Regions from separate parts of the Denitrificimonas halotolerans genome, predicted to be linked through region 2. Evidence: predicted binding sites of a transcription regulator. Region 2 holds the regulator's gene; the other holds the start of a gene.
The links. The regulator LexA, encoded in region 2, represses DNA repair genes until DNA is damaged. The targets are predictions, from matches to a motif close to CTGTNTNNNNANACAG.

Region 1: the regulator LexA is predicted to act here: its motif matches at 13,996-14,011, upstream of recN (DNA repair protein RecN).

The regions. Positions count from the first base shown of each region.
Region 1 covers NZ_JAXIVU010000009.1:3,380-19,958, forward strand. The annotation lists gene TOI97_RS07740 (calcium/sodium antiporter) at 1-269, opposite strand, end outside; gene TOI97_RS07745 (septal ring lytic transglycosylase RlpA family protein) at 354-719, opposite strand; gene gatB (Asp-tRNA(Asn)/Glu-tRNA(Gln) amidotransferase subunit GatB) at 793-2,238, opposite strand; gene gatA (Asp-tRNA(Asn)/Glu-tRNA(Gln) amidotransferase subunit GatA) at 2,251-3,702, opposite strand; gene gatC (Asp-tRNA(Asn)/Glu-tRNA(Gln) amidotransferase subunit GatC) at 3,716-4,003, opposite strand; gene TOI97_RS07765 (rod shape-determining protein) at 4,227-5,264, shown strand; gene mreC (rod shape-determining protein MreC) at 5,413-6,297, shown strand; gene mreD (rod shape-determining protein MreD) at 6,299-6,766, shown strand; gene rng (ribonuclease G) at 6,983-8,440, shown strand; gene TOI97_RS07785 (YhdP family protein) at 8,466-12,272, shown strand; gene recN (DNA repair protein RecN) at 12,284-13,975, opposite strand; gene grpE (nucleotide exchange factor GrpE) at 14,227-14,796, shown strand; gene dnaK (molecular chaperone DnaK) at 14,915-16,579, shown strand, end outside.
Region 2 covers NZ_JAXIVU010000027.1:3,925-20,503, reverse strand. The annotation lists gene pheA (prephenate dehydratase) at 2-1,096, opposite strand; gene serC (3-phosphoserine/phosphohydroxythreonine transaminase) at 1,097-2,179, opposite strand; gene gyrA (DNA gyrase subunit A) at 2,187-4,871, opposite strand; partial or broken gene TOI97_RS13375 (amidohydrolase family protein) at 5,767-6,115, shown strand; gene ubiG (bifunctional 2-polyprenyl-6-hydroxyphenol methylase/3-demethylubiquinol 3-O-methyltransferase UbiG) at 6,300-6,998, shown strand; gene TOI97_RS12465 (HAD family hydrolase) at 6,998-7,657, shown strand; gene TOI97_RS12460 (YciK family oxidoreductase) at 7,728-8,465, shown strand; gene rluB (23S rRNA pseudouridine(2605) synthase RluB) at 8,624-9,634, opposite strand; gene rlmKL (bifunctional 23S rRNA (guanine(2069)-N(7))-methyltransferase RlmK/23S rRNA (guanine(2445)-N(2))-methyltransferase RlmL) at 9,730-11,964, opposite strand; gene TOI97_RS12445 (quinone-dependent dihydroorotate dehydrogenase) at 12,573-13,592, opposite strand; gene lexA (transcriptional repressor LexA) at 13,833-14,453, shown strand; gene sulA (SOS-induced cell division inhibitor SulA) at 14,465-14,959, shown strand; gene gltX (glutamate--tRNA ligase) at 15,025-16,497, opposite strand.

The DNA of each region.
Region 1 (16,579 bases), on a different contig from region 2:
GCGGAAACACCTAGTACGATAAGAACGTTAAAAATATTACTGCCAATCACATTGCCGATAGCAATATCACCTTGACCTTGAAAAGCTGACTGAGTACTGACTGCCATTTCTGGGGCGCTGGTACCAAAAGCTACAACTGTTAAGCCAATAATGAGTGGTGAAATACCAAAACGAGCAGCTAAGCGTGCGGCCCCGCGAACTAAAACTTCTGCACCAATGACCAGCAAAATAAAGCCGCCAATAAGGTAAATAAAGGTTAAAACAGACATGCGGTGACTCCGGCTTTGTGTTGTGCGCTGAGGCGTAGATTAGCAGGTTGCGAAAGGTGAGTAATTGATTGCTAAATAATAAATTTAACGTAGAACTTGGATGTGCACAGGGGCTACCCCTCTGTTGACTAAGTTGATTTCCTCTGCTGCTGCGCGCGATAGGTCGATAATGCGGTCTTTGACATAAGGGCCGCGATCATTGATGCGCACAATAACGCTTTTTTGACTGATAGTGTTGGTGACTTTAACTTTTGTACCGAAGGGCAAAGTTCGGTGTGCCGCTGTCAGTTCATGCCTGTTGAATCGTTCACCATTGGCGGTGAGCTTGCCTTGATGGTAGGCGCCGTACCAAGATGCTTTACCACTACTTTTGGCTAAAGTTGTGCTGTGTGATTGTGTTGAACAGGCCGTTAAAAGTATTAAGGCCGCAGTAATCCAATAAAAGCGCATAAAGTGCACTCCTTGAGCATTTGCCAGTGAGAGCAACCTCAAGCTGGCTGAGCCAACTTGAGGTCCCTCCGGGTTATTGATCAAGCTTTTTCTTTAGCAGCTCGTTAACTTGTTGCGGGTTTGCCTTGCCTTTGGAAGCGCGCATTGCTTGACCTACAAAGAAACCAAACATTTTGCCGCGTTTATTCTCATCGCTAGCACGGTATTGTTCAACTTGCTCAGCATTGGCTGCTAAAACATCATCCAATAGAGCTTCAATGGCTCCGCTGTCAGTGACTTGTTTTAGACCGCGCTTTTCAATGATGCTGTCGGCATCGCCTTCACCTTCAGCCATGGCTTCAAAAACCATTTTAGCGATTTTTCCAGAAATGGTGTTGTCTTTGATGCGCAACAGCATACCACCAAGTTGTTCGGCGCTGACCGGTGACTGGGCGATATCTAGGTTTTCTTTGTTCAGCAGGCTAGATAGCTCGCCCATGACCCAGTTAGTGGCTAATTTAGCGTCTTGACAGATTTTCTCTACTGCTTCGAAGTAATCAGCGAGCTCGCGACTGGCTGATAGTACACTGGCATCATAAGTTGATAGGCCAAAATCTTGCTCAAAACGCTCGCGTTTTTGTGTGGGCAGTTCGGGTAAGTCTTTGCGTAAGCTGTCCAACATCTCCCGTGGAATATGCACCGGTAACAAGTCAGGGCAAGGGAAGTAACGGTAGTCGTTGGCCTCCTCTTTAGTACGCATGGAACGGGTTTCGTCTTTATTAGGGTCGTACAGGCGAGTTTCCTGAATAACTTTGCCGCCATCTTCAATCAAGTCAATTTGACGCTGGATTTCATGGTTAATGGCGCGCTCAATAAAGCGGAATGAGTTAACGTTTTTAATTTCAGTACGAGTGCCTAGCTCGGTTTGACCTTTAGGGCGTACCGATACGTTGCAGTCGCAACGGAAAGAACCTTCGGCCATGTTACCGTCGCAGATATTGAGGTAGCGCACTAAAGTGTGAATGGCGCGCGCATAAGCCACAGCTTCTTTGGCGCTGTTCAACTCTGGTTCTGAAACAATTTCCAGTAAAGGAGTACCGGCACGGTTTAAGTCAATACCTGTCATGCCGCTAAAGTCTTCATGCAAGCTTTTGCCTGCATCTTCCTCTAAGTGCGCGCGGGTGATGCCAACGCGTTTAATGCTACCGTCTTCTAGGGCAATATCTAAATGACCCAGACCGACGATAGGGTCATCCATTTGACTGGTTTGATAGCCTTTAGGCAGGTCTGGATAGAAATAATTTTTGCGAGCAAAAATATTGTACTCGCCAATTTCAGCATTGATTGCTAAGCCAAACATGCAGGCCATACGTACTGCTTCTTCGTTTAATACGGGCAAGGTGCCCGGCATGGCCAAGTCAATTAAGCTGGCTTGGGTGTTCGGTTCAGCGCCAAACTCAGTGGCGCTACCAGAGAAAATTTTTGTATCAGTTGCGAGCTGTGCATGGATTTCCAGCCCGATCACGGTTTCCCATTGCATTGTGAGTCGTCCTCAGAATCCGGCTGGCGTACGAGTGTGCCAATCAGTGTGTTGTTGGAATTGATGTGCAACCTGCAGTAAACGTGCTTCTTGGAAGTACGGTGCTTGCAGTTGTACGCCGACTGGTAAACCATCGATTACGCCAGCAGGCATCGATAGGCCAGGGATACCTGCTAAATTAGCAGGTACGGTATAAATATCTTCTAAGTATGCGGCCACTGGATCATTGGCTTTTGCGCCAAGTTGCCAAGGTAGGTTTGGCGTGGTTGGGCCAAGAATTAAGTCGACTTGCTCAAAAGCGTTAGTGAAGTCGTTTTTTATTAAACGACGAATTTTCTGTGCTTTTAAATAGTAGGCGTCGTAGTAGCCTGTGGAAAGTGCGTAAGTGCCCATCATGATGCGACGCTTGACCTCTTCACCGAAAGCCTCGTTACGAGAGCGTAAGTACAAGTCTTCGAGATCTTTGGGAGCTTCACAGCGGTAGCCGAAACGAACGCCATCAAAGCGCGCTAAGTTGGTAGAAGCTTCAGCAGAAGCAATCACATAATAGGTGGCTACAGCATGAGGTAAGCTTGGTAGGCTGACTTCAACAAAAGTTGCACCTAGCTGTTTCAGTTGTTCAATGGCTGTATGAACTGCATCGCCAATGCGAGCATCTAGGCGGTCGTCGAAGTACTCTTTCGGTAGACCTATGCGTATGCCTTGAAGCGGTTGTGTTAAGGCGGCAGGGTAGTCATCCACAGGCTGCTGAGCACTCGTGGAGTCACGCTCATCGAAGCCAGCAGTGGCTTGTAGTAGTAGTGCGCAATCTTCTGCGTTGTGGGCTAAGAAACCCGCTTGATCAAAGCTGGAAGCATAAGCGGTCATGCCCCAACGTGAAATGCGCCCATAGGTTGGTTTGATACCTGTTAGGCCAGTGAAAGCAGCGGGTTGACGAATAGAGCCACCACTGTCGCTACCGGTTGCAGCGGGCACTAGGCGTGCAGCAACTGCGGCAGCACTTCCACTGGAAGAACCGCCTGGAACTCGCTCTAGATCCCAAGGGTTTTTGCTAGCGCCGTAGAAGCTGGTTTCACCGGAAGAGCCCATAGCGAACTCATCCATGTTGAGTTTACCTAAACTGACGCAGCCTGCTTGGTTGAGCTTTTCGATAACGGTAGCGTTATACGGGGCAATGAAGTTATCTAACATTTTAGATGCACAGCTAGTGCGTACGCCTTGAGTGCAGAATAAATCCTTATGCGCTAGGGGTACACCCAGAAGCGCTGAGGATTGCCCTTCGCTGCGTAACTGGTCAGCTGCTTGGGCTTGCTGCAATGCAGCATCTTCAGTCACTGTAATAAAACTGTTGACCTGAGGATCAAGCTGTTTAATACGTGCTAATAAGTGTGTTGTAAGCTCGTGCGCAGAAAACTGCTTGGCAGCCAGCGCTTTTGAGATGTTGGCTAAAGTAAGTTGATGCATGACAAATGAGTCCTTAATCGATGACCTTAGGTACCAGGTATAAGCCGTTTTCTACAGCTGGAGCGAGGGCTTGGTAGTCATCACGCTGATTGCTTTCGGTGACGGTATCTGTGCGTAAACGCTGGGTGGCTTCTAAAGGGTTAGCCAAAGGCGTTACATTGTCAGTATTTACCGCTTGCATGGCATTGATCATGTCGAGGACGGTATTTAAGGAAGCGGTGCTGCTGTCTAATTGCGCATCATCTAGTCCTAAACGAGCTAGATAAGCCAGTTTTTCCACGTCGCAGCGTTCAAGTGCCATGTGAAATTCTCCTACTTAAAGAGTGTGGGGTGGCCATTTATACAGCCAAAATGGAACAATCACAGGATTGTTACATCTATACGTTTGTAAAATTCATATTGATGTTTAGAAAGTGTTAATCTAACACAGTGCGCACCTTGCTCAAAAGGTCGATGGTTGTTAGAGTTTCCTATTATTTTTTAATCAGCGTTTCAAATGCGCGTTGCCTAGGGTTATCCATCCCATGTTAAAGAAATTACGCGGCCTGTTTTCCAGTGACTTATCCATTGATTTGGGAACGGCCAACACCCTTATTTATGTGCGTGAACGCGGTATTGTATTAGATGAGCCATCAGTTGTTGCGATCCGTACGCGAGGCAATCAAAAAAGTGTTGTAGCTGTGGGTACCGATGCTAAGCGTATGCTCGGACGTACTCCAGGGAATATTTGTGCGATTCGCCCGATGAAAGATGGCGTGATTGCTGATTTCAGTGTATGTGAAAAAATGCTGCAGTACTTTATAAATAAAGTACACGAGAATAGCTTTTTACAGCCGAGCCCGCGTGTATTGATTTGCGTGCCTTGCAAATCCACTCAGGTTGAGCGCCGAGCCATTCGTGAGTCTGCGCTAGGTGCTGGCGCACGTGAGGTTTTCCTGATTGAGGAACCGATGGCTGCTGCTATTGGGGCTGGTTTGCCAGTGGATGAAGCGCGCGGTTCTATGGTGGTTGATATCGGTGGCGGTACCACGGAGATTGCTTTGATCTCTCTTAATGGTGTGGTGTATGCCGAGTCTGTACGGGTGGGCGGTGATCGCTTTGATGAAGCCATTATTACTTATGTGCGTCGTAATTACGGTAGTCTCATTGGTGAGTCCACTGCGGAACGCATTAAACAGGAAATTGGCGCAGCTTTTCCAGGTGGCGAATTGTTGGAGTTTGATGTACGTGGACGTAACCTGGCTGAAGGTGTACCACGTAGTTTCACGCTCAACTCTGACGAGGTGCTAGAGGCTTTGCAAGAGTCGTTAACCGCGATTGTACAAGCAGTTAAAAGTGCTTTAGAACAATCGCCACCAGAATTGGCATCAGACATTGCTGAGCGAGGTTTAGTGCTCACTGGTGGTGGTGCTTTGCTACGGGATATGGATAAATTGCTCGCACAAGAAACAGGCTTGCCCATTATTGTTGCTGAAAATCCAAAAAACTGTGTGGCTTTAGGTGGCGGTCGTGCTTTAGAGATGATGGACCGCAACTCTATGGATCTATTATCGATTGAGTAAGCGCTGCTGACACCTCAAGCGTTTGCGCTTTATGCTTATCGTTCATCTTAACTGCAGGTCGATTTATACTGGCCTGTAGTTAAGACGCTGGGGATGTATCATTAAGCCTCTATTTGCTAAAAGTACTGCTCTAAGTACAAAGTTTTTAATACTGACTTGTTTATCTATTGCCTTGATGTTGGTCGATGCACGTCTAGAGGTGCTTAAGCCTGTGCGTAGCCAATTAGGTATGGTGCTGACGCCAATGTATTGGCTAGGCGATTTACCTGTACGTGTATGGTCTGACAGCATCCAAATGTTCAGTAGTCGCACGAATTTAATTGCAGAAAATGAGCAGTTGCGTGCTGAGACATTATTGATGCAGCGCCGTTTGCAGAAACTGGCAACTTTAACTGAACAAAATGTCCGGTTGCGTGAGCTGTTGAATTCATCCGCCTTAATTGATGATCGAGTGCTGGTTGCGGAATTGATCGGTATTGATCCGAATCCTTACACCCACCGTATTTTAATTAATAAGGGAAGTGAGGACGGTGTCACTTTAGGTCAGCCGGTTCTAGATGCTCGTGGTGTAATGGGGCAGGTGGTTGAGGTGATGCCTTATACCTCACGCATTCTACTGATCACGGACAGTAATCATAGTGTACCTGTGCAGGTGAACCGTAATGGTTTGCGTGCTATTGCCAGTGGTACTGGTCATCTGGAATCGATGGAATTGCGTTATGTCACTGATAGCGCAGATATTCGCAAAGGTGATTTATTGGTCACTTCAGGTATGGGGCAGCGTTTTCCTGTGGGCTATCCTGTTGCAGTGGTCAGTGAGGTGCAACGTAACACGGGGCAGCCTTTTGCTCGAATCAAAATTTTGCCTGCAGCAAGCTTGAACCGCAGTCGTTATTTGTTGTTGGTATTTCGTGACCATGTACATGGCGTGCAGAGTTTAGATCAAAGTGTGCAGCAAACCTTAGAGGATGATGCGAAGCAGCTGCGTAAAGCTACGGAGACAACAGCAGAAGAGGCGCAGCGGGATGGGTAGAATGACACTTACTATTTGGGCAACACTCATCGCTGCCTTATTGTTGTCAGTGGTACCTATGGCAGAGCATTTAGAAATCGGGCGGCCCATGTGGCTGGCTTTAGTGCTCAGTTTTTGGGCAATGAACTTCCCGCATCGAGTGGGCCTGCTGACCGCGTGGTTTTTTGGTATTGCTCAAGATGTGCTATACGGCACACTTTTTGGTCAACACGGTTTAGCGCTCGTCGTAGTGGTGTTTCTTGTATTAACTTTGCAACAGCGTCTTAAGTTGTTTCCTTTGTGGCAGCAGTCTTTTGCTTTGCTAGTGATTTTTGGTTTATCACAGCTTTTACTCTTGTGGCTTAGTACTTTATCAGGGATGCGTCCTGAACTGAGTTACTATGCGGTGCCGGTTTTAGTCAGTAGCTTAATCTGGCCTTGGTTGTACTTGTTACTGATCAACCTAAAACGATTGCGCGGCTTCAAATGAGTCCTGCCTTATGTGATCGTGAACTGTATCGGAACTATGAGCCTGCGGAGCAGGGTGTGGCGCACTTGGCGATATAGTGCGATGTTAGCGATAACATTGTAATCTCCTGAGTCGTAATGTGTTATTAATTGAAGTGTTTGGTGTTTTGCACAGCCAAGACCTTAATGCATTGCGTATAGAGCTCGTGCACACCCATGTCCCTAGATTGAGAGCACCATGAGTGAAGAAATTTTAATTAACATTACACCAATGGAATCCCGTGTTGCAGTTGTGGAAAACGGTGTGTTGCAAGAGGTCCACGTTGAGCGCACTCAACGTCGAGGTATTGTTGGTAATATTTACAAAGGTAAAGTGGTACGGGTTCTGCCAGGAATGCAGGCAGCCTTTGTTGATATAGGCTTGTCTCGAGCTGCTTTTATTCATGCCGCGGATATTGCTGCACGAGAAGGCATGACTGGTGAGGGAATTAGTGGCTTGGTGCATGAGGGGCAAGCCATTGTGGTGCAAGTCACTAAAGACCCTATTGGTAGTAAAGGGGCACGCCTAACGACTAATTTATCGATCCCTTCACGTTACTTGGTTTATATGCCAAGCAGTAGTCATATTGGTGTATCACTGAAAATTGAAGAAGAAGCCGAGCGTGAGCGTTTAAAACAAGCTGTTACCGAATGCTTAGCGAAGGAGGGGTTAGAAGATAAGGGTGGTTTTATTATTCGGACCGCTACTGAAGGCGCTGATCCAGATGCCATTATGGTAGATATTCGTTATTTGCATCGTTTATGGGCGCAGGTCCGTGAACAAATGAAAGTTTGTGCTGCACCAACGGTGATCTACGAAGAATTATCTTTGCCATTGCGTACTCTGAGGGACCTGGCTGCTGAGCACACTGAGAAAGTGCGCATTGATTCGCGGGAAATGTTACAAAAAGCACAGCAGTTTGTAGGTGAACTGATGCCAGAAATTTCTGATCGCGTTGAGCATTATCCCGGCGAGCGTCCGATTTTCGATCTATACAGTATAGAGGATGAAATTCAAAAGGCTCTAGAGCGCAAGGTTCCGCTTAAATCAGGCGGTCATTTAGTAATTGATCCGACTGAAGCTATGACCACCATCGATGTGAATACAGGGGCTTTTGTTGGGCATCGTAATCTTGAAGAAACGGTTTTTAAAACTAATCTAGAAGCAGCATTGACCATCGCACGGCAATTACGCCTACGCAATGTAGGCGGCATCATCATCATTGACTTTATTGATATGGAAGATGAAGAGCATCGTCGCCAAGTGCTACGTACGTTAGAGCGTCAGCTTGAGCGTGATTATGCGAAAACCAATATTATCGGTATTACTGAGTTAGGTCTGGTGCAAATGACCCGTAAGCGTACACGGGAAAGTCTAGCACAGGTTCTGTGTGAGCCTTGCGTAACGTGTCAAGGGCGAGGACATATGCGCACTGCAGAGACCATTTGCTATGAGATCTTCCGTGAAATTATTCGCGAGGCACGCACTTTCCAAGCGGATGGGTATATGGTGTTGGCCAACCAGAGTGTGGTTGACCGTTTACTCGATGAAGAGTCCGGGAATGTGGCTGATTTGGAGTCTTTTATTGGCCACCCCATTCGTTTCCAGGTTGAGAGCATGTATTCACAAGAACAGTATGATGTGGTTTTGCTTTAATTTATTTAAAGCTTAAGGAGCCTGAATGGGTTTTGCTCTGCGTCTGTTGAATGCTTTATTGCGCGGGAGTTTATGGCTGCTCGCAGCCTTATTGATTTTTGCTGCTTTGTATGTCAGTGCGGGGCGTCAGTTGACTCCCTTAATGGCGGAGTACCGTGATGAAATTCAGCAGGGTTTGCAGCAACACTTGCGGCAAAGTATCCAGGTAGAGCGCTTTGAAGGGGGATGGCGTGGTTTTTCTCCCTTATTAAAGGCGCGCGATGTAAGGCTGGGTGAAGGGGAGCATGCATTACTGATTGATTCGCTTGACCTGCAACCTGATGTGATTGCGAGTTTATTAGCTCGTGAGTTGCGATTAAAAGCCTTGATCTTAGATGGGTTGCAAGTGCGTTTTCAGGAGGATCAGGATGGACAATGGTCATTACAGGGCTTGCAGTTAGATGATACCGAGCGAACTGTTTTTCAGTTGAACGATTGGTTGTACAAGCTGGGGCAGGTCGCTCAGCTTAGTGTGTTGAATAGTCGGGTAATTATTCAGGGCCATGAGCAGGAGTCTTTTACTTTAACGTATGCAGGCTTTACTTTGAGCCGCATAGGATTGCAGCAGCGCTTAGATTTGCGTGGGATTTTGCCTGATGGTGAAGCGCTGGAGCTGAGTGCGCAAGGTCAGTTCGTGGATGATGACTGGCGGAGCAGTGATCTCAGTGTTTACGTGAAAACGCCCAGTAGTAACTTAGCGCAGTGGATTCCCAAAAAGTATATGCCTGATTGGAATCTAGAGACAGTCAAGGCTGGCGCTGAGCTTTGGCTGCATGCCCAGCAAGGGCAAATGCAACGTGCTGTTTTGCGTCTTATTCAACTTGAGTTGCAAGGGCAGTTTGCTGATGCTGAGCCACTTTATATTCAGTCCAAGGATGGGTTGGCTTTTTATCAAAATGATCAGGGTATACAGAGTGCTTGGTTTGAGCGACTTCTATTGCAAATTAATGAGCTGAAGGTGCGAGATTGGCAGCTGTGGGCAGCCTACGACAATGTAGTGGCCCCGCGCTGGCAGTTAGCTATTAAGCAGCTGGAGCTATCTGATGTCCAGTATGTCTTGGACAGGGTTGTGCAATTGCCAGATAAAGCAGTTGAGGTTATGCAAAGCATGCAGCCTCGTGGACTGCTCAATAATTTACAATTGCAATGGCGGCCAGAAGCAAAACTTGCTGAGCGTTTGTCATTCAGTAGCGGGCTGCAGAATATTGAATTTTCCGCATGGGAAGCTGTTCCTGCAGCTTTTGGTATCAACGGTTTGATTTCTGGTGATTTAACCCAGGGTGAACTGCGCTTATCGAGCTCTAGTGGGTTTGGTTTGCATTTATCTCATCTATTTGCAGAGCCTTGGCAGTATCAGCAGGTGCATGCGCAGTTACTATGGATGTTTGATGAGCAGGGGTTTACTTTGCAAAGCCCTTATTTGCAAGTAAAGGGCGACGAAGGTGACATTGCAGGTGATTTTCTAATTCGTTTACTAAAAGACCCGGCAGCCGAAGATTATATGGATTTACGTGTCGGTTTACGTGATGGCGATGCCCGCTTTACCCGTAAATATTTACCTTCTTTAGCTCCTGGCTTTAATCCAGCTTTAGAGCAATGGTTGGGCGGTGCAATTCAGGCTGGAATGATTGAGCAAGGTTACTATCAGTATCAAGGTGCCTTAAATAGAGATGCACCGGCGAACTCACGCAGTATGAGTTTATATTTTGCGGTTAAAAATGCTCAGCTTGATTATCAGCCAGGTTGGCCTGTGCTGAATGACGCGGATGTTGAGGTGGTGGTAGAAGACGATAGTGTGCGCATCCATCTTGATCGAGGTGTCATTTTAAATACGCCCATCACTTATGCGTATGCGGAAGTGGCAGCTAGCGAAACTGGAGCTGCTCCTGTTTTGCAATTGCGTGCTGAGCTACAAAGTAATGTTGCTGATGGCTTATATTTCTTACAAAAAACACCGATTGCGCAAACAGCCACGGCGTTTTCTCATTGGCAGGGGCAAGGCAGTTTGCCGGCAACTTTAGATTTGCGAGTGCCATTAACAGCACGGCAACCAGTGCAGGTGAAGCTGGATTTGAATGCGCGTGGTGCAGAGTTGAATATGCCGGAAATCAATGTGCACTTGCACGATTTAAATGGTGTTTTTAGTTTTGATAGCCAGCGTGGTTTAACGGCCAAAAAGATTGAAGGCCGGTTTTTAGGGCAAAAGTTTTCCGGAGCAATTACAGCTGAAGGTACTGCTCCGCTACAGCGCACTCACCTTGATGTGCGGGGAGTAATGCCTATTGCACGCCTAACAGAGTGGGGGCAGATCAAACAGAGATTACCGGTAACGGGTAACTTACCTTATCGTTTGCGGGTGATGCTTGATGGCGAAGATACTCAGTTACGATTGGATTCTAATATGCAAGGTGTAGCTGTTGACCTGCCGGCGCCTTTGGGCAAGACAGCACAGCAGTCCAGTTACCTCGATTGGCGCATGACCTTAGTGGGGGCAGAACGCCGCTATTGGTTGGATTATGCTGATCAGCTCAGTTTAAGCTTGGCTGCTCCTGCCGGTGAGTTTTTTAAAGGTCGTGCACAATTACATATTGGGGGTGGATTAGCTCGTTTGCCTAGTCAAAGGGGGCTTCAAATTACAGGGCGGTTGCTTGAGTTTAAACTGGAAGAATGGCAGCAAGTTCTGCAGCGCTATAGCGGGACGCATAATCAAGCAGACGAGCGGTTGTTAACCCAGGCTAAATTGACTTTTGAGCAATTTAATGGTTTCGGTATCTCGGTTGATCATTTAAATGTTGAGCTGGCTACACAGGCTAAAGGTTGGACATTGTTGCTCGATAGCCGTCAGTTACGTGGACGGTTGACCAGATTGGGGGAGGGTAAGCCGCTGCAGGTGCGCCTTGCCCGTTTACACTTGCCAGCACAGTCACTTGCATCAGATAAAGAGAAAGACCCGTTGGCAGGCTTTGATATGTTAAATATTCCTGCTTTAGATATTAAAGTCGATCAGCTGTATCGAGATGGTGATTTGCTAGGAGCTTGGTCGTTAAGTACGCGTCGACAAGCGCATGGAGTGATTTTTGATCGGTTAAATCTTTCCCTTAAAGGGCTCAAGTTGACGGGGCAGTTAGGTTGGGAGCGAGTCGGACAACAGACACGCAGTTGGTATAAAGGACAACTCGGTGGTGATGATATCGGCGAGGTGTTGGTTGCTTGGGGGTTTGCGCCCAATATCACCAGTAAGCATTTTACGGTCGATGCAGACATGCGTTGGAGTGGTTCCCCTGCAGCTTTTTCTTTAGCGCAGCTGAGCGGAGACTTGAATGTGGATTTTCGTCAAGGCCAACTGACTACGCTGGATGGTAGTGCGCAGGCCCTAAGAGTGTTTGGTGTGTTTAATTTTGATGCCATTGGACGTCGTTTGCGTTTGGATTTTTCTGATTTGATTGGCAAAGGATTGGCATATGATCGAATTAAAGGCAGGGTGGTGGCTCATCAAGGCATCTATCAAACCCGTGATCTTATTGCTGTTGAGGGTCCATCCAGTAACCTTGAATTAAAAGGCCGAGTGAATGCTGGGAATGAGCAAATTAATGCCAGTTTATTGGTGGCCTTACCTTTGACGAATAATTTACCCTTGGCTGCGATTGCTGTGGGAGCACCTGCTGTGGGTGGGGCATTATTTTTGGTGGACCGCCTAATTGGTGATCGAATATCAAGGTTTGCCAGTGTGACTTATCACATCAATGGAGATTTGCACAAGCCGCATATTTCTTTAAGTGAGAAGAAAAAATAAAGCGCGCCTCATTAAGCACGCTTTGCCGGCAGTGCTTGGGCACTGTCTAAAATTTTACGAGCATGCTGTAAGGATTCATCGGTTAAGTCAATGCCGCCAAGCATGCGAGCTACTTCTTCTACTCGTTGCTCAAAAGTTAGCGTTTTAACCGCAGTATGAGTGGACTTTTTTTGACGCTCTTTGTGTACAAATAAATGTTGATGGCCTTGTGCTGCAACCTGCGGCAGGTGAGTGACGGTTAAAACTTGGCCATTTTCTCCTAGCTGTCGTAGCAATTGGCCTACGATTTCCGCAGTAGGCCCTCCAATACCCACATCCACTTCATCAAAAACTAAGGTGGGGACGCGGGAGGTTTGTGCGGTAATGACTTGAATAGCTAAACTGATGCGTGAAAGCTCACCTCCTGAGGCAACTTTGGCTAAGCCGCGTAGCGGCTGGCCTGGGTTGGCGCTGACTAGAAACTCAACGTTTTCTAAACCTTGTAAGGCGGGGGAGTCATTTTTGGATGGGAGTAAGGCAATACTAAATTGTCCATCTGGCATGCCGAGCATTTGTAATTGCTGCATTACAGCTTGAGTCAGCTTTTTTGCAGAACTGGCGCGACGCTTGCTGAGGGCTTGTGCTTTTTCTGAGTATTCCTTTAGCAGCAAGTCAGCAGCGTGCTGTAAGTGTTCGAGATTGGCATCTTCTGCATCCAGTGCGGCCAGTTCATTTGCTAGCTGATTTTGTAATGCGTGGAGCTGCTCTGGTTGTACGCGGTGCTTGCGCGCTAGGGTGTAAATGGCATCGAGGCGCTCTTCAATCCATAGCTGACGTTGCGGGTCTGCTTCAAAGGTTGCGGCAAAGTGATTGAATTCACTAATGGCTTCTTCGATTTGAATGTGTGCGCTGGATAATAAGTCTGTAGCTTGTGTGAAGGCCTGCGGGGCGCCTGATAAACTTTGTGCGCGTTGCAGTAGAGACGCTAGGGTGCTGAGCACATTAGCATTATCATTTTCACTGCAAGCATCAATGATTTGACGGCAGCTATCCAATATGCTTTCAGAATTGCTTAGGCTTTTATGTTCTTGCTCGATATGTGCTAGCTCATTTTCCCCTAAGGATAGCATTTCGAGTTCTTCGAGTTGATACGTGAGGAGCTGGCGTCGTGCGCGTTGTTCTTCTTCGCTGGCGCTCAGTTGTTCGATTTTTTGCTGTGTAGCACGCCAACGTTGAGCCAGGCTTTGTACGGCGCGAGTCAGTTCTGTAGCGCCGGCAAACTCATCTAGTAAGCGGCGGTGGGTATCGGTTTTTAGTAAGGATTGATGTTCATGCTGACTATGGATATCGATTAAAATCTCACCCAACGCTTTTAAATCAGCCAGTGGACAAGGTGTGCCATTTATATAGCCGCGTGAGCGACCTTCACGAGTGATCACGCGGCGTAAAATACATTGAGCATCGTTGTCTAGGTCACGTTCTTTAAGCCATTGTTGTGCTTCTGGGATATGCGTCACATCAAAACTGCTGAGAATGTCAGCTTTGTCTGCACCTGGACGAATCACACTGCTGTCCGTACGCGCACCTAAAGTTAGGCTGAGTGCATCTAGCATAATTGACTTGCCTGCACCGGTTTCTCCAGTAATGACACTCATACCCTCATGCAGCTCAAGGTCTAAGTGATCAACGATGGCATAATTTTTTACTGAAATATGGACTAGCATAGAGGCATCTCCCAATTAGGCTGTTCATTTATACAGTTAATTGGGTGTTGGTTTCAAGAGGTGGGCTGAAAAATAACTTGGTTTAATGTGGTAAGTGGGTCGGCATAAATTGACGTCGGAGATCACATGTAAGAGCGCGGTTGTGAATAAAAGTATTATTTTTACTTTAAATGCTTGAAATTATGGTTGGCACCCTCATATAGCAGGCATACGCAGGTGACGGACCTGTACTATTTTTTGAGGAGGGTGTCATGACCGACGAAAAAAACTTGGACGAGCAAACGTCCGATGTAGAAGCTGATCAGCAAAATGCCGAAACTGAAGCGCAAGTAGATGCAGTGCAGAGCGACGAAGAGCGTATTGCTCAGTTGGAAGATCAGCTGGCTAAAGCGCAAGAGGATGCGCTGCGTGCTGCAGCTGAAATGCAAAATATTCGTCGTCGTGCAGAACAAGATATTCAGAAAGCACACAAGTTTGCTTTAGAAAAGTTTGCTATGGACTTATTGGCCGTGCTTGACAGTCTTGAGCGCGGTATTGAGGTGTCGAGTCCTGATGATGAAAACATTCGTCCGATGCGCGAGGGAATGGAACTCACTTATAAATTGTTTTTGGATACGCTTAAGCGCTTCCAAGTTGTGCGTATTGATCCGCAGGGTGAGCCCTTTAACCCCGAAGAACATCAAGCTATGGCAATGGAAGAAAGTGCCGAACTTGAGCCCAATAGTGTTTTAAAAGTATTCCAGTGTGGATACAGCATTAATGGCCGCTTGTTGCGCCCAGCGATGGTGGTGGTTAGTAAGGCACCAGCTGCTGCAGAGTAAAAATAGACTGTAGGGCTTGAAATATTCATAAGCGGCCCCATCTATTAAGACAAGTAAGTAATAAGTTTCTCAGTCCAGCGTTGCGCTGTGAATGAATCAAAGTTTTAGGAGATTTAACATGGGTAAGATTATTGGTATTGACTTAGGTACCACCAACTCCTGCGTTTCTGTAATGGAGAATGGCGTTGCTAAGATTTTAGAGAACGCAGAAGGTGGTCGTACGACACCGTCTATTATTGCGTACACCAATGATGGTGAGACTTTAGTGGGGCAAGCTGCTAAGCGTCAGGCTGTAACTAACCCGCACAACACCTTGTATGCGGTGAAGCGTTTAATTGGTCGTCGTTTTGACGAAGACGTTGTGCAAAAAGATATCAAGATGGTGCCTTACAGCATTGTTAAAGCCGACAATGGCGATGCTTGGGTAGAAGTTAAAGGTGAAAAAATGGCACCACCGCAAATCTCTGCGGAAGTGCTGAAGAAAATGAAAAAAACCGCAGAAGACTACCTAGGTGAGCCAGTGACCGAGGCGGTAGTAACTGTACCTGCGTATTTTAACGACAGTCAGCGTCAAGCCACTAAAGATGCCGGCCGTATTGCTGGTTTAGATGTGAAACGTATCATTAACGAACCAACTGCAGCTGCTTTGGCTTATGGTATGGATAAAGCACAAGGCGATCATACAGTTATCGTTTATGACTTAGGTGGTGGTACGTTTGACGTTTCAGTGATTGAAATTGCTGAAGTGGATGGTGAGCATCAGTTCGAAGTGTTGGCGACTAACGGTGATACTTTCCTCGGTGGTGAGGACTTTGATAACCGCTTAATCAATGACTTGGTAGAGCAGTTCCAAAAAGACAGTGGCTTTGATCTGAAAGGTGATCCGCTGGCTATGCAGCGCCTGAAAGAGGCTGCAGAAAAAGCTAAGATTGAGTTGTCTTCAGCGCAGCAAACCGACATTAACTTGCCGTATATCACTGCTGACGCAACCGGCCCTAAGCACCTCAATATTGTTGTGACTCGTGCCAAATTAGAAGGCCTAGTGAGTGACTTGGTTGAGCGCACGCTTGAGCCATGCCGTGTTGCATTGAAAGATGCTGGCATTGCGGTTGATGAAATCAATGATGTGATCCTGGTGGGTGGTCAGACACGTATGCCGTTGGTTCAGAAAACTGTGGCAGACTTCTTTAAGAAAGATGCTCGTCGTGATGTGAACCCTGATGAAGCGGTCGCTATGGGCGCGGCAATTCAAGGTGCAGTATTGTCCGGTGATGTAAAAGACGTTCTTTTGTTAGACGTTAGCCCGCTGACCTTGGGTATTGAAACGATGGGTGGTGTTATGACTGCTCTGATTGAGAAGAATACGACGATTCCAACTAAGAAATCACAAGTGTTCTCAACAGCAGATGACAACCAGAATGCAGTTACTATTCACGTTCTGCAGGGTGAGCGTAAACAAGCGTCGGCAAACAAGTCGCTGGGTCGTTTTGACTTGGCTGATATCCCACCTGCGCCACGTGGTGTGCCGCAGATTGAAGTAACTTTTGATATTGATGCCAACGGTATCCTTAACGTATCAGCAAAGGATAAGGCTACAGGTAAAGAGCAGTCTATCGTTATTAAAGCCAACTCAGGTTTAAGCGATGAAGAAGTTGAGCAAATGGTGCGTGATGCTGAGGCTAATGCTGAGGAAGACCGCAAGTTTGAAGAGCTAGCAACTGCACGTAACCAAGGTGACCAGTTGGTTCACGCAACTCGTAAGATGATCACTGAGGCTGGTGAT
Region 2 (16,579 bases):
GTTAGAGAACCGCGTTAGGGTAGGATCCTAGCACTTTAAGTGCTACTGACTCCTGAGCAATTTTCTCAAGTGCACTTTTAACTAATGGATCATCTTTATGACCTAAGAAATCAATAAAGAATACGTAGGTCCACTTACCGCTACGCGATGGACGCGTCTCAATACGGGTTAGATCAATGCCGCTAGTGTGAAAAGGAATTAAAAGCTCGTGTAAAGCACCTGGCTTATTGCTCATAGAGATAATAACTGAGGTTTTATCATCACCAGTAGCCGGCACGGTTTGATTACCAATGATCAAAAAGCGCGTTGAATTGTCAGGACGATCTTCAATTTTATCCGCTAGGATGTCTAAATCATACAACTGCGCTGCCATATCACCAGCAATGGCCGCACTGTTCCACTCACTTTTAACCCGTTTAGCGGCTTCAGCGTTACTTGATACTGCAACACGTTCCACGTTAGGGTAATGTGCATCAAGCCACTTACGGCACTGCGCTAAAGACTGTGCATGGGAGTAAATCCGAGAAATTTTATCAGTTTTAGTATTTTCACCTACCAATAGATGGTGATGGATTCGTAGCTCTACTTCTCCACAAATCACTAAATCATGCTCAAGAAAACTGTCTAAAGTGTGATTAATGGCACCTTCTGTTGAGTTTTCTACTGGAACAACACCAAAGCTGACCGCACCAGCTGCCACCTCGCGAAAAATTTCATCAATTGCTGCCATTGGCTTGCTGACGACTGCATGACCAAAGTGTTTCAAAGCTGCGGCCTGTGAGAAAGTGCCCTCAGGACCTAAATAAGCCACTTTCAACGGTTGCTCTAAAGCTAGGCAAGTGGACATAATCTCGCGAAATAAGCGGGCCATCTCCTCATTGCCGAGCGGACCTTTATTCATGCTCATAATACGCTTTAACACTTGCGCTTCACGCTCAGGCCGATAGAAGACTGCTGTTTCGCCCTCTTCTAAAGTTTCCATTTTAATGCGCCCAACTTCCTGGGCGCACTGCGCACGCTGACTGATCAACTCAAGAATTTTTTCATCCAAAGAGTCGATGCGCACACGTAATGCTTGTAATGCTTGATCACTCATTTACGCGTGCTCCTTCTCAAATTCCTGCATATAAGCTACTAAAGCTTCAACAGCTTCTAAACTCACAGCATTATAAATAGAAGCACGCATCCCACCAACTGAACGGTGACCTTTAAGGTTGAGTAAACCACGCTCATCGGCGCCGGCTAAGAATGCTTTATCCAGCTGAGCATCAGCCAAGCGGAAAGGTACATTCATCCAAGAGCGAGCATTGGCAGACACAGGGTTGTTATAAAAACTGCTATCATCAATTGCTTTATATAAAAGCTCTTGTTTAGCACGGTTACGCTGCTCCATCGCTGCAACACCACCCTGCTCTTTAAGCCATTTAAAGACTAAGCCGGATAAGTACCATGAAAAGGTAGGTGGCGTATTGTACATTGAGCTATTATCTGCAGCCACTTGATAGTTCAGCATGGTTGGGCAACTTGCGCGCGCTTTACCCAATAAGTCTTCACGGACAATAGCGACCACTAAACCACTGGGGCCAATATTTTTTTGCGCCCCCGCATAAATCATGCCGTAGCGACTCACATCCAATTGTTTAGAGAGAATGTCGGATGACATATCAACTATCAGAGGCACATCACCGGTTTCCGGTACCCAGTCGAACTGTAAACCACCTATGGTTTCATTGCTCGCATAATGCACGTAAGCAGCATCTTTACTGAGTTCCCACTCATTCTGACCCGGAATAGCAAAGTAGTCATATTTTTTAGCGCTGGCAGCAATATTGATGTTGCCAAAACGGCTAGCTTCTTCAATACTTTTGCGTGACCAAATGCCTGTATCAATATAATCAGCACAAGCACCGTCAGTTAAAAAATTTAATGGAATCTGAGCGAACTGTTGACTTGCCCCTCCTTGCATAAACAACACTTTATAGTTATTTGGAATGCTTAACAGGTCGCGTAAATTTTGCTCGGCTTCAGCAGCAATACCAGTAAACTCATCACTACGGTGACTCATTTCCATTACTGACAAGCCCTTTCCTTGCCAATCTAGTAGCTCGTTTTGTGCCTGTTGCAATACGGCCTCTGGAAGCGCAGCAGGACCTGCGCAAAAATTATAAACTCTACTCACTGCTCTCTCACTCTTCCGGGTTGCTTGGCTCATCGCTCAGCACTTGCTTATTTTCGCTAATGATATTCTGCTCGGGCTCTGTAACTGCATCAGTATCTACAGCCGCAGCATCAGCATCTACAGCCGCAGCATCAGTTTCATCACCCACCAACTCTTCGTCTTCGGGCTCTTGTACACGCTCCAAACCAACTAAGGTTTCATCAGCGGCCAAACGTATTAACATTACGCCTTGGGTATTGCGTGATAATGATGAGACTTCATCAACACGTGTACGTACTAAAGTACCTTGGTCAGAAATCAGCATAATTTCCTCACCGTCGAGAACTTGGATAGCGCCAACTAAATTACCATTACGCTCATTGGTAACCATTGCAATGACACCTTGCCCACCTCGTCGGTAATTCGGGAATTCAGCAATTTCGGTCCGTTTGCCATATCCACGCTCTGAAGCAGTCAAAATTTGCGTATGCTCTTCAGGGATTAACATGGAAATGAGTTTCTGTCCTGCAGGTAAACGCATACCACGAACACCACGTGCAGTACGTCCCATAGGGCGAACATCTGTTTCAGAAAAACGAGTCACCTTACCGCCATTAGAAAACAACATAACATCTCGCTCACCGTCAGTGATTGCAGCAGAAATAAGAGTATCTTCATCTTCTAATGCCAAAGCAATTAACCCCGAGGTTCTTGGGCGACTAAACTGCTCCAGTGGTGTTTTCTTCACGGTACCATTTGCGGTTGCCATAAAGATATAATAGCCTTCTGTGTACTCATTCACTGGAAGCATGGCAGTGATACTTTCACCTTCATCGAGTGGTAATAAGTTTACGATCGGTCGTCCGCGAGACGTGCGTGACGCCTCAGGGATCTCGAAAGTACGCTTCCAGTACACCTTGCCTTTACTGGAAAACAACAACAGTGTGGTATGACTGTTGGCAACCAATAAATGCTCAACAATATCTTCATCTTTAACGCCAGTCGCTGCTTTGCCACGTCCTCCTCGACGCTGTGCATGGTAAGCATCTAATGGTTGACTTTTGGCATAACCTGAGCGGGAAATAGTCACTACACGCTCTTCTTCAGTGATCAGGTCTGCAATGGTTAAGTCAACATGTGAAGCGGTAATTTCAGTACGGCGCTCATCACCATAATCAGCTTTGATCTTTTCCAACTCTTCGCGGATTACTTCTAGCAAACGCTCAGAGCTTGCCAAGATATGCAGAAGCTCGCTGATTTGCTCAAGAATCTCTTGGTACTCAGCAATCAGTTTTTCATGCTCAAGGCCGGTTAAGCGGTGCAAGCGCAAATCTAAAATTGCTTGAGCCTGCTCTGGTGATAAGTGATAGAACCCTTCACGCATGCCGTACTGTTCATCGAGATCCTCTGGACGACTAGACTCTGCACCTGAGCGCTCAACCATCGCGGCAACCGCACTGGATTCCCAAGCGGTCGCTATTAAGCGTTCTTTGGCTTCTGCAGGGGTTGGAGAGTCTTTAATCAATGCAATAACTGGGTCAATGTTGGATAGTGCAACAGCTTGACCTTCAAGGATATGCCCACGCTCACGAGCTTTACGTAGTTCAAATACGGTGCGACGTGTCACTACCTCACGACGGTGGCGCACAAAAACCTCTAGCATGTCTTTGAGGTTTAGCAAACGTGGTTGACCATCAACCAAGGCAACAACGTTGATACCAAAGACACTTTGCATCTGAGTTTGTGCAAAGAGGTTGTTAAGGACGACCTCAGCTACTTCACCCCTGCGCAATTCAATGACGACTCGCATACCGTCCTTATCTGACTCGTCGCGTAGTTCACTGATGCCTTCGATTTTTTTCTCTTTTACTAGCTCTGCAATTTTCTCAATGAGACGCGCTTTGTTCAGTTGATATGGAAGCTCATTGATAATGATTTGCTGACGTCCACCGACCTTATCAATGTCTTCAATTTCAGTGCGGGCGCGCATATAAATGCGACCACGCCCAGTTCGATAAGCCTCGATAATACCCGCCCGACCATTGATAATACCTGCTGTCGGGAAGTCAGGACCGGGTATAAACTGCATCAGCTCATCTACAGTGATGTTCGGATTGTTAATTAGAGCTAAACAACCATCAATAACTTCACCTAAGTTATGCGGTGGGATATTGGTTGCCATACCAACTGCAATACCGGAGGATCCATTCACTAGCAGGTTAGGGATTTTCGTTGGTAGAACCTCAGGGATCATTTCAGTGCCATCATAGTTCGGCACCCAATCCACTGTTTCCTTATCTAAGTCAGCCAGTAATTCATGGGCCAACTTGGTCATGCGCACCTCGGTATAACGCATGGCTGCAGCATTATCGCCGTCTACGGAACCAAAGTTACCTTGGCCATCAACCAGTAGGTAGCGCAAGGAGAACGGCTGGGCCATACGTACAATAGTATCGTATACCGCCGTATCACCATGCGGGTGATATTTACCGATAACGTCACCGACGACACGCGCCGATTTTTTATAGGGTTTATTCCAGTCATTACCCAATTCACGCATCGCGAACAGCACACGCCGGTGAACAGGTTTTAAACCGTCACGCGCATCTGGCAACGCTCGCCCAACGATTACGCTCATAGCGTAATCGAGGTACGACTGTCGCATTTCATCTTCGATACTTATCGGAAGGATTTCTTTGGCCAATTCACCCATGGAAGCTCGGTTCCTTATTAATTCATCATGCCCAATTCAAGCCATGTATAGTAACACATGCAGCGCAAAGGCGCTCAATCTTAGACTAGGCCTTTTTGCCGCTATAGCCCGTATAATTGATTTTAGGGCTGTTCTCGAAGGCTTAACCTCTTAACAGCCCCTGCATATTCAGTTAAGACTCCATACTGCGCTTTTGCATGAGCGTACAGATTTTGATACGAAAAAACGGTTTAATGAAATCGCACCCTATAATCAAACCAATGAGCCGACTGGTGTTATATCAAATAATGAATTGTAGGCCACCGTTGATTTAACTCCTCAATGACAAGCAGCAAAGCTACAGTTTTATTGAAACATCATTAACACAAATGCAGCCCGCTAAGCTTGCAGCGCACATAATAAATAAACCGTATTTGACAGTTCCCAACCTTAATTATTCTAACTGCTGAAAATCAATCCAATGATTTCTACATGCCGACGTGGCTGCTCTAAGTAAGTCGACAGTACTACAATAAAAGCAGCAGCCTCTTTAGCTGCACAGCTTACCAGCACTTGAGTAACAACTGAGCGTTACCTGAAAGCTGCTCACAACAATGCCAAATATTCTCCTATGGTAAAAAGTTTAGATCCAGTAAGTACAGTGCTCCATCACTCCAACGTCTTTGCTTTCCTGTAGCTAGCATCTGTTTTCGTATCGATCGCATATCCTTGATAAATAATCAGTTATGACCGAACCTGCAGATCTATCTGCATAATTGATACTTGTTATGAAGCGCTCTCTCAGAAAACACTTACTCCACTCACCCAACAGGATTCTGCATGCTGCACTCGCCATTAGACTTGTTACTACTCCCGAAAGGCTCTTACCCATTGAGCCAGCTGGCGCAGTATTTTTGCTATAGGGACTGACGGCGCAGCAAATAATAACCTTGTTTTACTCAGCGAGATACGAACTACAGCTCTGTTAGTTAAAGCTATAGTAAAATCCGTCAGCCCTATGGCTGCTCACCGAGCATTACGTATGGCGCCCGCTCATAGGCTTATTAGAAGATCAAATAGGATCATTAGAAGTAGGAAAGTTAGCCGGTATCACGGCTTTTGATTTTAATGATCCATCCGTGCAGACGTTATACGACCCTGTTTCTCAACTAATCTATGCCGCAGTCGCCACTGTGTAGAACATGTATGGGCTGGGTGGCAAACAACTGTTAAAAGATCGCCGCCTGTTACGTATAAGTGAATAAGCCATTATTGGTGATAGTCGATATTGTAAGGATAAAATCTTATTAAAAACAAATACTTATAAGAAATTGTTGAAGTTTTTTATAGGATTTATCATTACCCCAAAAATAACATTAAAAGCAAAATCGATAAAAAACTGGCATTATGTCCGAATTATGTCGCGGCATGTATCGTATAGGACAGATTATGACCAATGTAGACAATGCTGAAATTGCGAAATTTGAAGCCTTAGCTCATCGCTGGTGGGATCGTGAAAGCGAGTTCAAACCTCTGCATGATATTAACCCGCTACGGGTTAACTGGATTAATGAACGCACACCTTTAGCAGGTAAAAACGTTTTAGACGTTGGCTGCGGCGGAGGTATTTTAAGCGAAGCCATGGCTCAGCGTGGCGCTAAAGTCATAGGGATTGATATGGGGGAGGCACCACTGGCCGTCGCCCGCCTACATCAGCTTGAAACAGGCGTAGATGTGAGTTATCGACAAGTCACCGCTGAAGAACTGGCCGAAGAAATGCCGGGGCACTTTGATGTGGTAACCTGTTTAGAAATGCTTGAGCATGTACCTAACCCAGCTTCCATTATTCGCGCTTGCTACAACCTTGTTAAGCCCGGTGGCCAGGTGTTTTTCTCTACAATCAACCGAAACCCCAAAGCCTACTTGTTTGCCATTGTTGGGGCTGAATATGTCATGCGTCTACTGCCACGCGGTACCCATGATTTTAAGAAGTTTATTCGCCCATCTGAACTGGGTGCATGGAGCAGAGCTGCGGGTTTACAGGTCCAAGATATGATTGGTCTCACCTATAACCCGATAACTAAACGCTACAAATTAGAGTCTGATGTGGATGTCAATTATATGATGCATACCACTAGGGATACCTAATGTCCATTAAAGCGGTTTTATTTGACCTGGATGGAACGTTATTGGACACCGCCAAAGACTTCTACGCTATTGTTCAAACAATGCGTGCAGAGCGTCAGTTGCCACCCTTAGTGCATGAGGAGAGATTTCGACAACAGGTTTCTCGAGGCGCTCTAGCTATGGTTGCCTATGCCTTCAATCTCAACATGGAGAACCCACAGCTTGAGCCTTTACGTGATGAATTTTTAGCTCATTACGAGATACGTTTTGCTGAGTTCACCAAGCCTTTTACTGGAGTTTTAGAACAGTTAAATTTTCTAGACCAAGTGGGTATTCGTTGGGGCGTAGCTACCAATAAACCGCTACGCTTTGCTGCACCATTGATGAAAGCTTTAGGTTTATCAGCACGCTGCGCAGTATTGCTGTGCCCTGATCATGTCGAAAAAAGCAAGCCCGCACCCGATATGCTATTGGCTGCTAGTAAGCAGTTAGCATTTCACCCGCGCCAAATTATTTATGTGGGCGATGATCAACGTGATATAGAGGCCGGCCGTGCTGCAGGTATGCGCACAATTGCAGTTCGTTATGGCTACAACCAAGCCGGTGACAACCCTGATAACTGGGGGGCCGATGCTGTGATCAATAATATCAGCGAACTGCGCTTTCTACTGGAAATCTAGGGCTACTCTTAACAGGCTAGATTTTACATAAGAAGACTAACTTAACTCATTGTTTTTAAAGAGATTAATAATGTTTAATTACACTGCTCCTGCTGATTTATTAAAAGGCCGCACAATCCTCGTGACAGGCGCTGGTCGCGGTATTGGTGCAGAAGCAGCACGCACCTATGCTGCTCACGGTGCAACCGTTTTGCTATTAGGCAAAACCGAAAAGCACCTTAATACGGTCTACGATGAAATCGTTGCGGCCGGTCACCCTGAACCAGTAATTATCCCATTGGATATGGAAGTGGCCAGTATGCAAGCCTATGAAGAACTAGGTGCAATGATTGAAGAAGAGTTCGGTTATTTAGACGGCTTACTCAACAATGCTTCTATTTTAGGCCCTCGCACCTTGCTAGATCAGCTCGCCAGCGAGCAGTTTGTCAAAGTCATGCAGATCAATGTGAATGCCACTTTCATGATCACCAGCGCCATGCTACCACTGCTGCGCTTATCTAAAGATGCATCGGTGATCTTTACCTCCAGCAGTGTAGGACGTAAAGGTCGAGCCTATTGGGGATCTTACGCGGTATCTAAGTTTGCAACTGAGGGATTGATGCAGGTAATGGCTGATGAAATGGAAGGCACCAGTATCCGTGCGAACAGCATCAATCCTGGTGGAACTCGTACTGATATGCGTGCCCACGCATACCCTGGCGAAGATCCGCTTACTCGCCCAACCCCAGCAGATATTATGCCGCTGTACTTGTACCTCATGGGCCCAGACAGTAAAGGCGTTACTGGTCAAGCTATGGATGCTCAGTAACCCTCCAACAAGCCGCATCACTGTGCCAGTACGATGCGGCATTCCCGCTCGATCCGTCCCCACTTCAAAAGCATTAATTTGATCTGATAGCTTTTACATAGATTCTGCAGCCAACTCATATGAGAGAAGCCCCTGGCTGCAGATCAGGATATTATAACTTACTTGGTAGGGCGTAAACGACGCACAGGTGTTTTCTTACGCTCCGTAGAACTAGAGCTGCGTGGTCTTTTAGAGTCTTTAGCAAACTCTGTTGGCTGTTCACGACTGGTAGTGTAAACCGTTTTTTCAGAACCGCGACGATTACCTCGACCACTATTAACCGGCTTAGCCGTTTTGCGCTGTTGGCGTTCCATCTTCTCTTTAGCTTTTAAACTCATTTCAGGTAAAGCAATGGGCTCTAAACCCACTTCCTTACTGAGAATATCAACTTCAGACTGACTCATCTCACGCCAACGACCCATACGCAACTCAGATGTTAAGAAAACGGGTCCAAAACGCACACGCTTCAAACGACTGACCACAACGCCTTGAGATTCCCACAAGCGACGTACTTCTCGGTTACGCCCTTCCATTACCACACAATGGAACCAACGATTATAACCATCACCTTCAGGTGCCGCTTGAATATCGGTAAATTTTGCTGGGCCATCTTCCAACATCACACCATTTCTCAAGTTTTCGAGCATCTCATCAGTCACTTCTCCACGTACACGCACAGCGTATTCACGGTCCATTTGATAGGACGGATGCATCAAGCGGTTTGCCAACTCACCATCTGTAGTAAACATCAATAATCCAGTGGTATTGATATCTAAGCGCCCAATATTGATCCATCGGCCCGCATGTGGCTTAGGAATACGATCGAAAACGGTCGGACGACCTTCTGGATCATTACGAGTGCACAGCTCACCTTCTGGCTTATTATAAATCAGCACACGACGCTGCATAAAATCAGCAGCATCGTTTTGAAGTGGACGACCGTCGACAGTAATAGCGTCTAAAGCATCCACTCGCGCGCCTAATTTAGCAACACGGGAATTGACTTGGATGCGACCTTCTTCGATCCAACGTTCCATTTCACGGCGCGAGCCAACGCCCATACGGGCTAAGACTTTTTGTAATTTTTCACCTGCTGGTACAACAGCAGTTTGCTTGGTTTTATCATTCATTCTAAGCACCTCCCGGTGGGTTGCTTTTAATTATCATATTATAAACTTGCAAAGTTACTTATCATACGCTTCACTTCAGCAATATACGATCTAAATCAGTCAGTACGCTGAGTAATATGCCATGCTTGGTGTATCTTTTTATTTCGGGAAAAATCTGGATCAAAAGTTTGCCCTGTAATATTAGTCACTTGATAACGTTGCTCAATGCTTTCATCCATCACAAAACGACGGAAATTATTAGAGAAATACAGGCTGCCGCCAGGCGCTAAACGGGCCATCGCGCGATCGAGCAAGACAACATGGTCACGCTGTACATCAAATACATCATCCATGCGTTTAGAGTTAGAAAACGTAGGAGGATCAACAAAGATCAAGTCATAAGTTTCCCGATCATTTTCTAACCAAACCATGACGTCAGCATGCACGAGATTATGTTTATCAGAGAACCCATTTAGTGCTAAATTACGCTTAGCCCAGTCTAAATAAGTCTTTGATAAATCAACACTTGTCGTACTGCGCGCCCCGCCCTTTGCAGCATGCACAGTTGCTACTGCGGTATAACAAAATAAATTTAAAAAACGCTTACCTATCGCCTCTTGCTGAATGCGCATGCGTATAGGACGGTGATCTAAGAATAAGCCAGTATCTAAATAGTCAGTCAGATTCACCAATAGTTTAGCTCCACCCTCAGTAACCGTTATAAACTGTCCTCGCTCTGCTTGGCGTTCATATTGACGAGTACCAACCTGTCGTTCGCGACGTTTAATCACAATCCGCTCAGGCGGTATACTCAGCACCTTTGGAATTGCAGCCAGCGCATCTAAAAAACGGCCTTGAGCTTTCTCTGCATCGATACTGCGCGGTGCAGCATATTCTTGTACGTGCACCCAGTTAGCATAGATATCAATCGCCAGTGCGTACTCCGGCATATCTGCATCATATAAGCGGTAGCATTCAATCTTTTCTTTACGCACCCAACGGGATAGCTGTTTAAGATTCTTTTTTAAACGGTTAGCAAACATTTGTCCGCCTTCACTTAAACGAGCAGGCTCAACAGCTACCATAGGTTGCTCTTGCTCGCCCGTTAAGCGTGGAGCTGTGTCATGAATAGGGTGAGCATTCTCTTGTTTTTTTGATCTGTAATCTAAAACAAACCGTTCAGGAGTTACTTGGAATAACAGCAAGCGACACGGTAAAGCACCGTTAAATAATGAATACTGTTTATGACTGCGTAATCCCATACGTTTACCCAGTTCAGGCGACCCAGTAAATACAGCTGCATCCCAACCTAGGCAGGTACTACGCAAGCGCTCACCTAAGTACTGATAAAGATACAATAAACTTGCCTCATCACCCAAGCGCTCACCATATGGTGGGTTGGTCACGATCAAGCCTGTTTGCCCCTGATCAGGTTTAGGTTCAAAGGTTGCTAACTCGCCTTGATAAATATTAACCCAACCGGCTAAGCCCGCTCGCTCAATATTATTACGTGCGGGTTGAATCAGTCGTGGGTCAGCTTCATAACCACGAATCCATAATGGTGGCTGAGCTAAGCCTTTTGCTGCACGCTGCTGGGCCTCTTCATAAATCGGCTGCCAAATGGCGGGTATGTGGCCTAACCAACGTGTAAACCCCCAGCGCTCACGGCGTAGATTTGGTGCTATATCAGCAGCCATCATTGCGCCTTCAACAAGAAAAGTACCGACACCGCACATAGGGTCAACCAATGCCGCACCCTGCTTAGCCAGTTTTGGCCAGCCCGCACGTAGTAAAATAGCGGCTGCTAAATTTTCTTTCAAAGGTGCAGCGCCTTGCTGTAAGCGATACCCTCGCTGATGCAAACTGGTACCAGATAAGTCAAGTGAAAGTGTTGCTTCCCCGCGGTTAAGGTGTAAGTGAATACGCACATCCGGATTAACTTTATCCACCGACGGGCGATTACCGTGCTCATCACGCAAAGCATCAACAATGGCATCTTTAACTTTTAATGCACCAAAGTGTGTGTTATCAACACCGGAGCCGCGACCAGTAAACTCAACGGACAAAGTGCCATTAGCTGATAAATGATCAGACCAGTCCAAATCATTAATACCGTGATACAAGTCTTCTACGTTTTTTACATTAAAACGTTTTAATACCAGCAATATACGGTTAGCCAGTCGTGACCATAGACAGAGTCGGTAAGCGGTTTGCAAAGTGCCATGCCCTGAAACACCTGCTAGTTGCTCGCGAGCATCCATTAGACCAAGTGTCTGCGCTTCATCTAGCAACAAACCTTCTAGGCTTTTAGGGCAGGTTAAATATAATTCAACTTCTTTATTCGCGGGCATAAATATTCCAGTAGGTGCTTAATTTAAATCTATAGATTGAGCAGCCTCATTAGTTGCAGGCTGGTCTATAATTCTTCATCATTTCATAGCAAATGAGTACGTTTTATGAAGCATATGTGGCCGAGATCAAAGCCAGTAAGGCATTAAAGTTAAGAGTAAAAAACTGATCTTTATGCTTTTTGTATTCACTTATCCTGTATACATACGCCAAAACATTCGTTCAATGATAGCGCAACATCAGCTAAAACTCTTATATGTTTGCCCTTTTCAGCCAGCATAGAATGTTTGGGAGCATATGGGTTTTACAACGCTATAATATACGACCTCATAATAAAGTCGGCGGTAACAATTCTAGTCAATAGCTAAAGCTTCTACATTAATGAAAAGACTCAAGCGTGATCCATTAGAGCATGTTTTTTACATGATCATCAGCATGATATCACCAGAAAACCTCATGATCTTTGCCCGTTTAAATCCTTAATCACTCGCTAAGTTTGGTTAATTAGCTGATGGGGAGGTTTTCGGCGCAGCTGAGCGGGTTCAATGCTGCAAACTGCGCACAATACCCTAATAGCACCCCACGACTTCAAGGGGGGGATATAAGTTAATCAATTCAAACCTGCTATTGCGTCCACCGACTCACGAATAAGCTTTGGGCCGTTATAAATAAACCCTGAGTACACTTGCACTAGACTGGCTCCTGCTGCAATTTTTTCTGCTGCATGACGGCCGTCTGTAATACCACCAACTGCTATTATGGGTAAGCGACCTTGCAAAATCTCAGCTAATACTCGCACCACGTGGGTACTTTGTTCACGAACTGGAGCACCAGATAAACCGCCAGACTCATCAGCATGCAGCATCCCTTCAACGCCGTTACGGGATAGAGTCGTATTGGTTGCAATCACAGCATCCATACGTGTCTCAATTAAAATATTAGCAACTTCAACAATTTCTTCATCACTCATATCCGGAGCAATTTTAATTGCCAAAGGCACATACTTGCCGTGCAACGCAGTCAACTCCTCTTGACGCTGACGTAAAGTGCTAAGTAAATTTCTTAAAGAATCACCAAACTGCAACGTGCGCAACCCTGGTGTGTTTGGTGAACTGATATTGACTGTAATGTAACTGGCATGTCGATATACTTTATCCATACACAGCAAGTAATCATCAGCTGCATTTTCCACTGGAGTATCAGCATTTTTCCCAATATTAATCCCTAACACCCCAGAAAAATTAGCGTTCTCTACACGCTCTACAAGGTGATCAACTCCAAGGTTATTAAACCCCATCCGGTTAATAACCCCCTCCGCCGCAGGCAAGCGAAATAAGCGTGGTTTTGGATTACCTAGCTGTGGTCGCGGAGTGACTGTCCCTATTTCAATAAAGCCAAACCCTAAGCCTGACAACCCTAAAATAGCATCGCCATTTTTATCAAGACCGGCAGCTAAACCAACAGGGTTTGGAAATTCAATTCCCATCACGGTGACTGGCAACGAGGTTGGCTGCTTAATCACTCGCTTAGGAAGCCCAAGCCGTCCTGCCGCACCTAGTGAATCAATGGTTAACTCATGTGCTGTTTCTGGTGAGAGTTTGAAAAGTAAACGACGCAATAAACTATACATAGGTCAGTATCAAAACAATTAAGATAGATGCCATGATTATAGCGGGTAAACCTCAACTACGCAGGCCTATTCACCTGCTATCGACTACATATCGCATGTATCTTATAAAACGACATAAACTGGTGTCTTTCTCCTGCCCAGCCTTGCACGAAAAAGCTCAAAACAGCCCGCAAGAAACGTTGCATATAAAAAATGACTGTATACAATAACAGGCACTGTATAAAATAACAGAGTCTGATTATGCCTAAATTAACAAAACGTCAATCTGAGATTTTAAGCTTTCTTAAAACTTGGATCGAAGATAATGGTTACCCTCCAACCCGTGCAGAAATTGCTAAAGAGTTGGGGTTTAGATCACCAAATGCTGCCGAAGACCATCTTAAAGCTTTGGCACGCAAAGGCGCGATTGAAATGATTCCAGGAGCATCCCGCGGACTCAAAATCATTGATCCTGTGGACGCCAGCGATATCATTTTCAATGAAAATGAGCTGCCCGTAATTGGCCGTGTTGCTGCCGGTGAACCTATACTCGCTCAGCAACACATTGACGGCACCTGCCCTGTAAATCCAGACATTTTTAAACCACGTGCTGACTATCTATTACAAGTACGGGGCATGAGCATGAAAGATATTGGTATTCTTGATGGTGACCTTTTAGCTGTACACGCCACCAAAGAAGCACACAATGGGCAAATTATTGTTGCCCGTATTGATGATGATGTCACCGTAAAACGTTACAAGCGTGAGGGCGATACGGTTTGGTTGTTACCTGAAAACTCAGACTTTGAGCCAATTATCTTGGACCTGAAAACCCAAGAGCTCATCATTGAAGGCTTGAGTGTCGGCGTAATACGCCGCTAAGTAGAGGATTTATGACTCGCCAAATACCCCTAGAACATTCATTATTTGAGCCACTTATGAATGTTGCAATGACGCCAGTATTCGCTACTTCTACTCATAAGTCCCAGTTTAAAACAGGGAGTACAAGCGATTTATATGACGATCTATTTAGCGAAATTACTCTAGCAGGACAAGCACAGCAATGCTTACAACTTATTGCCCCCATCTTGCGTGATCTCAGCGAGGGTGAGCATGATCGTTGGCTGACCTTAATCTCACCACCTAATCAGATTACAGCCCAATGGTTACGCGATACGGGCTTAAACCGTGAGCGTATTTTAGTTTTACATCCGAGCGGCCTGCAAAGCAGTCTAGAATTGGCACAGGATGCATTACGCTTAGGCTGCAGCCATACAGTGGTTAGCTGGTTCAACCCCCTACCCTATGCAGCACGAAACCTCTTAACGACTGCAGCTCGCATGGGCTCAACACAGCTCTTAAACATCCGTCAACCCTCATCGATCTGACATCCTAATCAGATCGTTTGCCGCGCTTACCCTTATTGGGCAGCGCGGCTTTTTTCATTTGGGTATTACTTTAAGAGCTTTTCCCAAGCTTTCACTTCTTTCTTTGAGGCGCCGCCAAGCATCTCAAGTGCTTGACGCAAACGAAATCGAGTTAAGTCAGGACCCAAAATAGCCATAGCATCTAAGACAGAAACCGAGCTTGCTTGCCCAGTTATGGAGGCAAACATTAACGGCATAATATCGCGCAGTTTCAATTCTAAAAGTTCAGCCGTTTCATTAATACAAGCGGTAATGCCATCTTTATTCCATTGCCGCAAACCTTCAAGTTTCCATAATACAATCTGCATCGCCTGACGCACTTGTTTTTCATCCAACTTTTTGTGTTTAAAAAGCTCTGGATCTAAAGGCACGCTACCCGAAAAAAAGAAACCAGCTAAGGGCGCAATTTCACTAAAAGTTTCCACACGACCTTGTACGTGCGGTGCAATCTTCATCAAGTAATCGTTATTGAAGGCCCAGTTGCGCGCAGCCTCCGCAAAGGCTTCTACGCTAAGTTCACGCAGCCACTGACCGTTAAGCCACGATAGTTTTTCTACGTCAAAGATTGGACCGCCTAAAGAAACACGATTAATATCAAAGTGTTCGATCATTTCTTCAAGAGTGAATTTCTCACGCTCATCAGGCATAGACCAGCCCATACGGCCGAGATAGTTGAGCATCGCCTCAGGCAGATACCCCATACGTTCATAAAACGTAACGGAAGTAGGATTCTTACGCTTAGATAGTTTGCTTTTATCCGGATTACGCAACAATGGCATATAACACAAGGTTGGTTGTTCCCATCCAAAATACTCATATAATGCAATCAGTTTTGGCGCAGAAGGCAGCCACTCTTCACCGCGCAGCACATGGGTGATTCCCATTAAATGGTCATCAACCACGTTTGCTAAAAAGTAAGTTGGCAGACCATCAGCCTTCATCAGAACCTGCATATCCATACGGTCCCAACCAATTTCAACCTTGCCACGCAGCATGTCTTCAACAACACATACGCCCTCGGTTGGCACACGCATGCGAATCACATGAGACTCACCTGCATCAACACGTTTTTGTGCTTCTGCTGGATCTAAGTGTGAACAGTAACCATCGTAAGCTGGCGTCTGCTTATTGGCCATTTGTTCGGCTCGAACTTCATTAAGGCGCTCAGCGCTACAGAAACAAGGGAAAGCATGGCCATTTTTCACCAATAAATCCGCGTGTTTTTTATAAATATCTGCCCGCTCACTCTGACGGTAAGGACCGTGAGGACCACCCACATCTGGTCCTTCGTCCCACTCAATACCTAGCCAACGTAAGGAGTCATAAATTTGCTGCTCTGACTCTCGGCTTGAACGCACTTGGTCAGTATCCTCAATACGCAGAATAAATTGACCACCGTGCTGACGCGCAAAACACATGTTAAATAATGCAATATAAGCGGTGCCAACATGTGGATCACCAGTGGGCGAAGGTGCAATACGAGTACGTACAGTGGTCATTTAGTTCACTCAAAGCTAATGAATTGGAAAAATCAATCAAGTATCTTAACAAATTCTGGTCGAATCACTCCAGCTGTGCTTA